Regions from separate parts of the Mesorhizobium sp. WSM4832 genome, predicted to be linked through region 1. Evidence: predicted binding sites of a transcription regulator. Region 1 holds the regulator's gene; the other holds the start of a gene.
What was found. The regulator LexA, encoded in region 1, represses DNA repair genes until DNA is damaged. The targets are predictions, from matches to a motif close to TGTTCNNNNTGTGTTCNG.

Region 1 (6,007 bases):
CGGCGCTGCATCGAAGCATTGCCGTCGCCGCCGCCACCGAGGTCGACCGCGGCGTCGGCTTCCTGCTGGTGCCGGTGTTCCTGGCCGCGGGCGTCATCTACTACTTCTCGCTGAGCACCGAGCCCGATCTCTACAGGCCGCTTGCTGCGGTGGCTCTGATGGCTGTCTGCGCGGCGATCTCGCGTTCCCGGCAGAGAACGCACCTTGTCTTCATGGCAACCCTTTTGTGTGCCCTGGGCTTTCTCGCGGCCAAGGTGGAGACCTGGCGGATGGCGACGCCGATGCTGGGGTCCGAAATCCAGACGCGGCTGACGGGCCGCCTTGTCACCGCCGAGGCGATGGCCAATGGCCGTGTCCGACTGACCATCGATCTCATGTCCACGGCACATCCGACGCTGCGCTATGCGCCGGCTCGCGTCAGGTTGTCGGCGCGCAAGATCCCGCCCGACATGACAGCGGGGTCGATGCTGACCGGCTACGCCAAGCTGCTGCCGGCGACGGGCCCGGTCCGGCCTGACAGCTACGACTTTTCCTTCGACAGCTATTTCACCGGCATCGGCGGCAGCGGCTTTTTCCTGGGCGATCCAAAGCTGATTGCGCCGACCTCGATTGCGCCAACAGGGGCGCCGTTCGGCGCGCGCATCGCATCGGCCATAGAAAACGCGCGTGAAGGGATCGCCGACCACATCAGGGATACCATCGGCGGTTCCGAAAGTGAGATTGCAGCAGCACTGATCGTCGGCGTGCGCGCCGGCATTCCGGAAGAAATCAACGAGTCGATGCGACGCACCGGTATCTATCACATCATCTCGATCTCCGGCCTGCACATGGCGCTGGTCGCCGGCACGATCATGGTCCTGCTGCGCGGCGCCTTCGCGCTGTTTCCGGATTTCTCGTCGCGCCGGCCGGTGAAGAAATATGCCGCTGGAATCGCGCTTATCTCGATCGCCGCTTACCTGGTGATCTCCGGCATCGTGGTGGCGGCCGAGCGAAGTTTTATCATGCTGGCGGTCATGCTGGTCGCCGTGCTCTTCGACCGCACGGCGCTGACGATGCGCAACCTGGCGATCTCGGCCATCGCCGTCATCCTGGTCTCGCCGCACGAGGTGGTCGGTCCGAGCTTCCAGATGTCTTTTGCCGCCACAGCGGCGCTCGTCGGTGCCTATGCCGGCTTCGCCGACTATCGCGCCGGCAAAACGACCGCGCCGCCGGTAAAGCGTTCGTTCCTCGGGTTCATATCGCGGAAACTGGCGGTTGGAGTGGGCGCCGCCGCCATAACATCGCTCATCGCGGGCAGCGCGACATTGCTGTTCGCGATCTGGCACTTCCAGCGGGTGTCACCGCTCAGCCTGCTGGCCAATCTGGCGGTCATGCCGATCGTCTCGCTGGTTGTCATGCCGTTCGCCGTGTTGAGCGCGCTGGCGATGCCCTTCGGCTTCGACGGTCCTTTTCTCTATGTGATGGGCAAGGGCCTGACGGCGATGATCGCCATTTCAGCGTGGATTTCCGAGCGCTCACCGGTCGATGCCGTCGGGTTGATCTCGATCCAGTCGGTGCTGCTGGCGACGATCGCGCTGGTCATCGCTACCATGGCCACCACCTGGCTCAGATTGGCAGCCATGCCGTTCGCGCTCGCTGCCCTGATGGTCATCCCGCATGTCCGAACGCCGGACGTGCTTATCTCGGAGGATGCGCATCTGGTGGCAATGCCGATCGGCGCCGGCGAGCTCGCCGTCAACCGCGCACGCTCCAATGAGTTCACCACGGACAATTGGAAGCGGGCGCTGAAGGCCGAAGCAATTGTGCCGCCGGAGACATTTTCCAAAGACGCTCTCGACATCGCCGATCCCGTCGACCTGCCGCCTGGCTCGCCCTTCTACTGCACAGGCGACCTGTGCATCGGCCGGCATCCTTCCGGGGCGATCGTCGCACTAGTCGAAAACCGCGACAGCGCCCGTCCGGCCTGCGGCTTTGCCGACCTCATCGTCATCAACGACGCCACAGCCTACAATCCCTGCCGCGATCCGCGTGTGCTTGTCGTCACCAAGCGCCAGCTGGCGCGTGACGGCAGTGCGGCCGTCTTCTTCGACCCGCAATCGGCAACCGCGCGTCCAAACGTTCGCTACGCGGTCGAGAAGCCATACCGGCCCTGGCACGAGCAACGCAAATACACCCGCGAGGCGAGGGGCCTGCCGCCTTACAAAAAACCCGAGAGGACGGAAGCGAAGTCTTCGCCACCAGCCCAATAGATTTCAGTAGCGGCGGATAAGCCCGACGAGCTTGCCTTGGACCTTGACCCGGTCGGGCCCAAAGATGCGGGTCTCGTAGGCCGGATTGGCGGCCTCGAGCGCGATCGAGGCGCCCTTGCGGCGGAAGCGCTTGAGCGTCGCTTCCTCGTCGTCGACCAGCGCCACCACGATCTCGCCCGGGCTTGCCGTGTTGGCATTGCGGATGATGACGGTGTCGCCGTCGAAGATGCCGGCCTCGATCATCGAGTCGCCCTTGACCTCCAACGCATAATGCTCGCCGCCCATGATCATATCCGGCGGCACGGTGATCGAATGCGTCTGGTGCTGGATTGCGTCTATCGGCACGCCGGCGGCGATGCGGCCCATCACCGGAATCGATACGGCCGAAACAGCGTCGTCGTCATTGCTGGGCATCGGCGTACGCGAGGTGGTTGCCGGCTTGAGCTGACGGCCGAGATTGCCTTGGCCGCCCTGGATGACGCTCGGCGAAAACTTCCTCGCGGCATTCAGGCCAGGCGCGATCGAGTCGGGCAGCCGCAGCACTTCAAGCGCGCGCGCCCGGTTTGGCAGCCGGCGAATGAAGCCGCGTTCCTCCAGCGCCGTAATCAGCCGATGGATACCAGACTTCGAGGCAAGGTCGAGCGCCTCCTTCATCTCGTCGAAAGATGGAGGAATCCCGCTCTCCTTCAGACGTTCATGGATGAACATCAGGAGTTCATGTTGTTTGCGCGTCAGCATTGGCGGCCCCCATGGGTTCTCAAACCAGAATCAGAAAAACAAACCCAGAACAAACACTATCTGTTCCAGTTGTGTTCCGCAACCGTTTAAAGTTTAATGAATTTGTTAAGGTTGCCGAAACAATGTTGCATCCAGTGGCGGCGTGGCCGCCGCGCGCCGGGCGGCGGTATTGATTCCGCTCGATTTTGCGGCCCATCCTTAAGCTGGAACAAGAGGCGGCACCATCACGAAAGTGCCGGGTGGGGTCGCGCCGGCTCCTCGTTGCGCGTTCTGCACCGTGAACGAAACGAACCCAAAATGCCAACCTGGCGATGATTCCGGTCCCTGGTCTTCGCCGTCTATGGACCAGCTAACATAGGACGAAAGGTTCTTGCCCTGGCGCCGGCGGTGGTGAGACAACCGCCCTTGGCCGGCCGTGAGCGGCGCCGGGTCGAAATGGAGGCGGTGGCACAATGATGGGAATTCCCGATCTCGCTGACGTCGAGGCGATGGATGCCGCGGATCCGCTGCGCGCCATGCGCGGTCGCTTCGTCTTGCCTGAGGGCGTTATATACCTCGACGGCAATTCTCTGGGCGCTGCTTCGATCAACGTCTTCAGCGAGATCGAGACGGCCACGAAGCAGGAATGGGCGCGAGACCTCATCCGCGCCTGGAACACCGCTGGTTGGTTCGACATGCCTGTGGAGCTCGGCGACCGGCTCGGGCGTCTGATCGGCGCCGCGCCGGGCCAGAGCGTGGTGTGCGACACGACCTCGATCAACATCTACAAGGTCCTGCATGCGGCACTCGCAATGCGTCCCGAGCGCTCGGTGATCGTTGCCGAGGGCGACAGCTTCCCGACCGACCTCTACATGGCCGAAGGGGTGGCCTCGACGCGGCCCGGCACGGTGCTGCGGCTCGAAGGTGTCGATGCCGCGACGATCGAGGAACTGGTCGACGATCGTGTCGCAGTCATCCTGGTAAACCACGTCAACTACAAGTCCGGCCGGCTGCGCGACATGGCGGCGCTGACGCGCAAGGCCCATGAGGCCGGTGCGCTGATTGTCTGGGATCTCTGCCACACGGCCGGTGCCCTGCCGGTGGATCTCGACGGCTCGAATGCCGATTTCGCCATAGGCTGCACGTACAAATATCTTAATGGCGGACCGGGAGCGCCGGCCTTCATCTACGCCGCGAACCGCCACCATGGCGACATTCGCCAGCCGCTCAGTGGCTGGTGGGGCCATGCCAGGCCGTTCGCGTTCGAGCAGGGCTATGCCGCCGGCGCGGGCATCCGGCGGTTCCTGTGCGGAACGCAGCCGGTGCTGTCGATGCGGGCGCTGAAAGGAGCGCTGGATCTCTGGGACGAAGTCGAGATGACGGCTGTGCGCGAGAAAAGCATCGCGCTGACGGACCTGTTCATTCGGCTTGTCGAAGCCAAATGCGGCGCCTTCGGTCTCGAACTGGAAAGCCCGCGCCGCGGCGCCGAGCGCGGCAGCCAGGTGTCGTTTGCCCATCCGCATGGCTACCAGGTGATGCGCGCCTTGATCGAGCGCGGCGTGATCGGCGATTTCCGCGCGCCGTCGACCGTTCGTTTCGGCTTCACGCCGCTTTATATCGGCTACCGGGATGTCTGGGATGCCGTCGACGTGCTGGAAGACATCTTGCGCACCGGCGCCTGGCGAGAAGCACGCTTCGCCGTCAAAACAGCTGTTACCTGACTTTGAAATCGGCGATGCAATCAAAAGCCATTCAATATTGACCTGACCGCGGAGGGACTGGTGCTGGGACACCGCATTGTCGACTGGGACAACGCCTATGCAAACGGCGCCAATATCGCCGGCGGCGACCGTTGGCCGGCGGCCTGGGATGGCCCGGCTCAGGCATTTCGCGAAAAGCTGCTAGCGCAGGGCAGGGCGCGGCTCGATATCGTCTATGGCGAAGCGCCGCGCAGCCGGCTCGATCTGTTTCTCCCGCCTGCCGCGCCAAAGGGGCTCGTTGTGTTCGTCCACGGCGGCTACTGGATGGAGTCGGACAGGAGTTCCTGGTCGCATCTGGCAGGAGGCGCGGTCGGACGTGGCTTCGCCGTAGCCATGCCCTCCTACACACTTTGCCCGGAGATCAGGATCAGCGGCATTGTCGGTGAAGCCGCGGCTGCGATCGAGAAGGCGTCAGCCATGGTCGATGGTCCGCTGATGCTGGCCGGGCACTCGGCCGGCGGACATCTCGCCAGCCGCATGGTGACCGCGACCTCACCGCTATCATCCGATGTGGCGCGCCGCCTACGCCATGTCGTTTCGATTTCAGGCCTGCACGACCTTCGGCCGCTGATGTTCACGGCGCTGAACGAAACCCTGAACATCGACGAGCGGGAAGCGTTGACCGAAAGCCCGGCATTGCTGAGGCCCGTGCAGGGGGCCCGCGTCACCTGTTGGGTCGGCGGCGGCGAGCGCTCGGAATTCCTGCGCCAGAGCGCGTTGCTTGCCAACATCTGGACCGGGCTCGGCGCCGCTACCGATTCAGTGGTCGAGCCGGATCGGCATCATTTCAATGTTGTCGATGGTCTCGCCGATCCGGATCATCCCCTGACCCGCACGCTGGTCGACGAATAGATTATCGACTGCTTCGACGTGTAGGCGATCGACTTCGTCGACGCTTAGACGATCGGCTGCGCCGACGTATTACCGCAGCATAAGCACGCTGCATTCGGCGCCGGCTTCCGCGGCCGGCGCGAAGGGCTCGCGCACGATCAGGCCGTTGGCGTCGGCGAGCATCCGCAGCATCGAGGAATCCTGGATGCCGAAGGGGGTCGCGACCAGCGTGCCGTCATCGTCGCGAACCATGGCGCGAACATAATCCTGCCTGAGGTCGTTGGCCTGCATCGCGGCGCCCAGCCGGGCCGTTCGCACGTCCTGCCTGTAAACGCGGCCGCCGAGCCGGGCAAGCAGCGGCTTCAGGAAGAGTTGCGTGCAGACGATGCTTGCCACCGGATTGCCGGGCAGGCCGACGCAGCGGACATTGCCAAGCCGACCGAACATCAG
Region 2 (6,007 bases), on a different contig from region 1:
CCTAAGATCTACGGCATCAGGGTCGGCACCGCGCGCCAGCGCGACCAATTGGTGCCGAAGACGCAGTATTGGCATCGTTCGGCGCTGCACTGGCTGCCGGAATTCGAGGGCACGAGGATCGTCGAGGAGCAGTAGGAGGCGCGGCGTCGGGCGGGAAGGGACGGGCGCTCGGCTAATCGCCAACGGTGGAACAACCCACCTACTCGTCGCCTTCGACAACGCGCAGCCGCAACTGGCCTGTTTTCGAATCGGCCACGCGTGCCCCGGTTTCCGTCTTGGCAGGGCCACCGTGCGGCGCCTCGGTCTCCGCGAATTCAAGCGCCTCGATCTTCTGGCTGCGCTTGGTCACCTTCGATGTCGACACGAGAATGTCGTCGATGTCCCGCGTCGCCTGGCCGAAATGCGTCTGCAGCCGGCGCACCCGCTCATCGACCCTGGCCACATCCTCCATCAGCCGGATGACCTCGCCCTGGATGAGATGCGCCTGCTCGCGCATGCGGGCGTCCTTCAGGATCGCCTGGATGACCTGGATCGACAACATCAGCAGCGAGGGTGAGACGATGACGACGCGGGCGCGGTGCGCCTTCTGCACGACCGCCTCGAAATTCTCATGGATCTCGGCGAATACCGATTCCGACGGCACGAACATGAAGGCGGTGTCCTGCGTCTCGCCCTGGATCAGGTATTTCTCCGCGATATCGCGGATATGCACCTCGATGTCGCGCCGAAAGGCCTGCGCCGCCGCCTTCTGCATATCGGCGCCCTCGGCGGCGCGGATGGCGTTCCACGCTTCCAGCGGGAACTTTGCGTCGATGGCGAGCGACGGCGCGCTGTTCGGCATCCGCACCAGGCAATCGGGCCGGCTGCCGTTGCTAAGAGTAGCCTGGAACTCGTAGGCGCCGTGCGGCAAGCCGTCGGCGACGATCACCTCCATGCGCGATTGGCCGAAGGCGCCGCGCGTCTGCTTGTTGGAGAGGATCGCCTGCAACTGCACGACCTGGCCGGCCAAAGACTGGATGTTGCCTTGCGCGGTGTCGATCACCGCCAGCCGCTCCTGCAGCTTGGCCAGGCTTTCATGCGTCGACTTGGTCTGCTCGGTCATCGTCTGGCCGAGGCGGCCGGTCATGGCGTCGAGCCGTTGTCCCAGCGACTGGGTGAGCTCGGCCTGCCTAGCCCCGAACACCTCCGCGATCGCGCCCATGCGGCCCTGCATTTCGGCCTGGCTCTGCAGAATATCGGCCATTCGGGCCTCGGTGTCGCGTGCATGGTCTGCCGCCTCAGTCGCGGCGACCGCGCGCGCCTTGGCCGCGCGCCACAGGGCGACGACGAGCGCCGCGAAAAGCACGACCAGCAGGAGTGCGCCGAAACCAAACGCCTGCCCGAGCGTGATCGTGGTGGCGCCGAGCCGCGCGACCGGTTGCGAAAGGATGGTGGTCATGTCGTTCATTTGGGCAGCATAGCCGATTCGCCTCGCCGGCACAGATCAAAACGTGAACGGGCCGAACATGCCCCCGTTGACGCTTTTCCAACGAGGTCTTAGGTGAGACGCCATGTCGATCAAGCCGCTCATCATTCTTCCCGATCCCATCCTGCGCCAGGTTTCCAAGCCGGTGGAGCGCGTCGACGGCGACCTGCGCAAGCTCGCCGACGACATGCTGGAGACCATGTATGACGCGCCGGGCATCGGTCTGGCGGCGATCCAGGTCGGCGAGCCGCGGCGGCTGCTGGTCATCGACCTCGCCAAGGAAGGCGAGCCGCCCGAGCCGCATGTCTTCATCAATCCCGAAATCCTCGAAACCGCCGATCAGCGTTCGGTCTATGAGGAAGGCTGCCTCTCGATCCCCGACTACTACGCCGAGGTCGAGCGCCCGGCTTCCGTGCGGGTGAAATATCTCGACCGCGACGGCAAGTTGCAGGAGATGCAGGCGCAAGGCCTGATGGCCACCTGCCTGCAGCACGAGATCGACCATCTCAACGGCGTGCTGTTCATCGACCACATCTCGAAGCTGAAGCGCGACATGGTGGTGAGGAAATTCAAGAAGCTCGCCAAGGACAAGGCGCCGGGCAAGATGGTGGGGTAAGCCGGCCTTGAACCGCTCTGCCTTGAGCAGGAGCCCCCAGTGTGATATCGATGATATCAGACCAGGAGATATAACCGATGGGCGACATGCTGATCCGAGGCATTCCCGAACCTTTGAAGCGCGAAATCGAGCAAGCTGCCCGCAAGGGCGGCCAGAGCCTGTCGGGCAAGGCCATCGACCTTTTGCGCAAAGGTATTGTCGCGGAGAAAGAGCCTAGACCTGAGCGGGGCGTTTCGGCTTGGGATGCTATCCGCTCGGCATTCGTCGCTGAAAACGCCACCGACGAGGCGTTCGCAGAGATAATGGACGAGATCGAAGCGGAAAGAAAACGGGATTTCGGTCGCCCGATCGAGGATTTCGAGTGATCGTCCTCGACACCAATGTCATTTCCGAAGCCGGTAAGCCTGCGCCCGATCCGATCGTTGCCGAATGGCTTCGTAAACAGGATGTTCTCGAACTCTACGTGTGCGGCCCGGTTATCATGGAGCAATCTTTTGGCGCGGAAAGATTCCTGAACAGGACGGGGTCGGATCGCTATATCCGAGTCCTGGATCATCTGATTTTACATCAGTTTGCCGGCCGTATCGCGGAGTTTGCGGGCTCGTCCCCTCGTCTCGCCGGCAAGCTCCGGGCTATGCGCGAACGAATTGGCCGCCCAATGAGCCTGCCTGACGCCATGATCGCTGCGATTTGTCTGGCGCATGACGCCACGTTGGCGACGCGCAACGTCCGCGATTTCGACGGGCTTGACCTGAAGCTTGTAAACCCTTTTGAAGCGGGCGCCTAAGTCAGCTCGCATTTTGGGCACGAAAACAGGATCGCAAAACGTCATGCCGCTTCGCGTCATCTTCATGGGGACGCCGGATTTTTCCGTGCCCACGCTCCGCGCCATCGCCGAGGCCGGTCACGAGATAGCGGCCGTCTACACCCAGCCGCCGCGCGCCGCCGGCCGGCGCGGGCTGGAGCTGACGCCCTCGCCGGTGCAGCGCGAGGCCGAGCGGCTTGGCCTTGAGGTGCATGCGCCGACGTCGCTAAAGGGCGAGGCCGAGCAGCGGGCCTTCGCCGCCTTGCAGGCCGATGTCGCCATTGTCGTGGCCTATGGCCTGCTCCTGCCGAAAGCCATCTTGGACGCCCCCAGGCTCGGCTGCCTCAACGGCCATGCCTCACTTTTGCCGCGCTGGCGTGGTGCCGCTCCCATCCAGCGTGCCATCATGGCCGGCGATGCCGAGACCGGCATGATGGTCATGAAGATGGAAGAGGGTTTGGACACCGGGCCGGTGGCAATGGTTGAAAAATGCGCCATCGCTCCCGATATGACGGCCGGCGAACTGCATGACCGCCTGATGGCTCAAGGCGCTTCGCTGATGGTGCGGGCGCTCGCGCAGTTGGGGATAAATTGTCTGACATTTACCCAACAGGCAACGGCAGGGGTGACCTACGCCCGAAAGATCGATAAATCGGAGACACGCGTAGACTGGACGCGGCCTGCCGGCGAAGTCCACAACCACATTCGCGGCCTTTCGCCCTTTCCCGGCGCTTGGTGCGAGGTCGACATTGGCGGCCGCATGGAGCGGCTGAAACTGCTTCGCTCGACGCTCTCGGATGGCGTCGGCGAGTCGGGAGGAATTCTCGATGACCGACTGACAGTCGCCTGCGGGGCAGGCGCGGTCAGGCTGGTCGAAGTTCAACGGGCGGGCGGAAGGCCCGCCGCCGCGCAGGAGTTTTTGCGCGGAGCCAAGATCGAAAAAGGAATGAAACTCAAATGAGCATGATGTCGATACGCGCTGCGACGCCGCGGGATCGCGAGGCGATCCGTCTCGTCGAAGAGCATGCCTTTGGCCAGCAGGCGGAAGCCGGCCTGGTCGACGCGCTGGTCACCGGCGGCGATGCCGTCGTCGAACTGGTGGCGGAAGAAGACGGCCAGGTCGTCGGCCACATCCTGTTTTCCAGGCTTTACGTGCAGAATGGCGGCAAGCGCTTCGCGGCCGTCGCGCTGGCGCCGCTGGCCGTCGAACCCTCCTTCCACGGCACCGGCATCGGCGGCGCGCTGATCCGCGAGGCGCATATCCGCCTCAAGCAAGCCGGCGAGACGCTGGCCGTGGTTCTGGGCGATCCGGTCTATTACGGCCGCTTCGGCTACACCCATGCCCGCGCCGCAAACTTCGAGAGCGAGTATCAGGGCGAGGCGCTGCAGGCCCTGGCCTGGGGCGAGGCGCCGGAGACCGGCAAGCTGGTCTACGCTTCGGCCTTCACCGCCTTAGCCGCCTAGAGCATGATCCCGAACCGAAGGTCCGCGTTCGCGAAAATTGGGAACCGGTTTTCGGGCAGGATCATGCTCAATCGAGAAAACAAGGTCTCGTCTCAGACATCGGCAGTTGTCTGAACATGCCGCGTTTTCGGCTCGATATCGAATATGACGGCAGCCAGTTCGCCGGCTGGCAGCATCAGGCCGACCAGCCCTCGGTGCAGCAGGCGATCGAGCAGGCGATCGAAAAGTTCTGCGGGGAAGAGGTAAGAATACGCGCCGCCGGCCGCACCGATGCCGGCGTGCACGCCACCGCCCAGGTGGCCCATGTCGACCTGGCCAGGGACTGGCCGGGCGACAAGGTGCGCGATGCCGTGAACGCCCATCTGCAGGCGGCTGGCGCCCGCGTCGTCCTTCTCAGTGCGCGCGTCGTCGCCGACGGCTTCGACGCCCGCTTTTCCGCTATCGGCCGCCACTATCTCTATCGCATCCTCAACCGTCGGGCGCCTTCGGCGCTGGAAAAGGGCAAGGTGTGGTGGGTGCCGAAGCGCCTCGATGCCGAGGCCATGCACGAGGCGGCCAAAGTGCTGCTCGGCCGGCACGACTTCACCACCTTCCGTTCCACCCAGTGCCAGGCCGAAAGCCCGGTCCGCACGCTCGATCGCCTCGATGTCAGCCGCGTTGGCGACCTGATAGAAGTCCGGACCTCGGCACGCTCCTTCCTGCACAACCAGGTGCGCTCGATGGTCGGCTCCTTGCGCCGCGTCGGCGATGGCTCCTGGGACGCCGCCGATCTCAAGGCGGCGCTCGAAGCGCGCGACCGCGCCGCCTGCGGCCAGGTCGCGCCGCCCGATGGACTTTTTCTCGTCGGCGTGGATTATCCGACGACACCAGAACCTACCGCTAAGGATACCCCGAGCTAGCCCGTCGTGGTGTCTGGCATGTCGATGCCGAGCAGCGCCTGCAGGCCGAACAGGACCAGCAGCGAGGCAATGAACATGCCGACGAACACGGCGGTGCCCACTGCGGCGCCCTTGCCGATCGATGCGTTGGTCATCCGCCAGGTCAGCAGCATCGACAGGGCGAACAAGAACAGCGACACCAGGCTGTTGATATCGCTGCTGGAAGGCAGGAAAAGCCGGAGCAGCGCCGAAGGCAGCATGAGCCAGGCGATGATCGCCGACGTCCAGTTGGAGGCAACGACATAATGGACGAAGCGGCCGCCGATGCCGGCGCGCGGCGCGACCAGTGCCAGCACCACCAGCGGCAGCACCCAGGAGCCGATATCGACGGTCGCCAGCCGGATCAGCACGCCGAGTCGCCCGGCGAAGGCGGTAGGATCGCCGATCTCGTTGGCGATGCCGACCCAGCCGACGATCAGCGCCGGCGCCGCCACGACGATGGCGAAGAAGGAATTCCAGAAACCGTCCGCCGAAAGGTCGAGCAGGCGCAGCCCGTCGGCCTTGCCGAACATCAGCCGCCAGGCGCCGGCCAGCGAAGCGTAGGTTTCGTCTGCCGAAAGCATGGTCACGAAAGGCCTTGTCCGAACCAGTCCTCGATGAAGCGCTCGTAGATCTGCGTCAGCGTCTCGAGGTCGGCAAGCGCGACGCGTTCGTCCACCATATGCATGGTCTTGCCGACCAGCCCGAATTCGACCACCGGGCAATAATCCTTGATGAAG

Region 2: the regulator LexA is predicted to act here: its motif matches at 1,480-1,497, upstream of AC0L2L_RS00355 (DNA recombination protein RmuC).

What each region holds. Positions count from the first base shown of each region.
Region 1 covers NZ_JBVVQH010000003.1:234,980-240,986, forward strand. Annotated here, with positions in the region: gene AC0L2L_RS06380 (ComEC/Rec2 family competence protein) at 1-2,249, shown strand, start outside; gene lexA (transcriptional repressor LexA) at 2,253-2,987, opposite strand; gene kynU (kynureninase) at 3,440-4,687, shown strand; gene AC0L2L_RS06395 (alpha/beta hydrolase) at 4,748-5,578, shown strand; gene AC0L2L_RS06400 (molybdopterin molybdotransferase MoeA) at 5,648-6,007, opposite strand, start outside.
Region 2 covers NZ_JBVVQH010000001.1:73,956-79,962, forward strand. Annotated here, with positions in the region: gene AC0L2L_RS00350 (GFA family protein) at 1-135, shown strand, start outside; gene AC0L2L_RS00355 (DNA recombination protein RmuC) at 200-1,447, opposite strand; gene def (peptide deformylase) at 1,551-2,081, shown strand; gene AC0L2L_RS00365 (plasmid stabilization protein) at 2,159-2,446, shown strand; gene AC0L2L_RS00370 (PIN domain-containing protein) at 2,443-2,868, shown strand; gene fmt (methionyl-tRNA formyltransferase) at 2,912-3,847, shown strand; gene AC0L2L_RS00380 (GNAT family N-acetyltransferase) at 3,844-4,350, shown strand; gene truA (tRNA pseudouridine(38-40) synthase TruA) at 4,467-5,249, shown strand; gene AC0L2L_RS00390 (transporter) at 5,246-5,851, opposite strand; gene dapE (succinyl-diaminopimelate desuccinylase) at 5,854-6,007, opposite strand, start outside.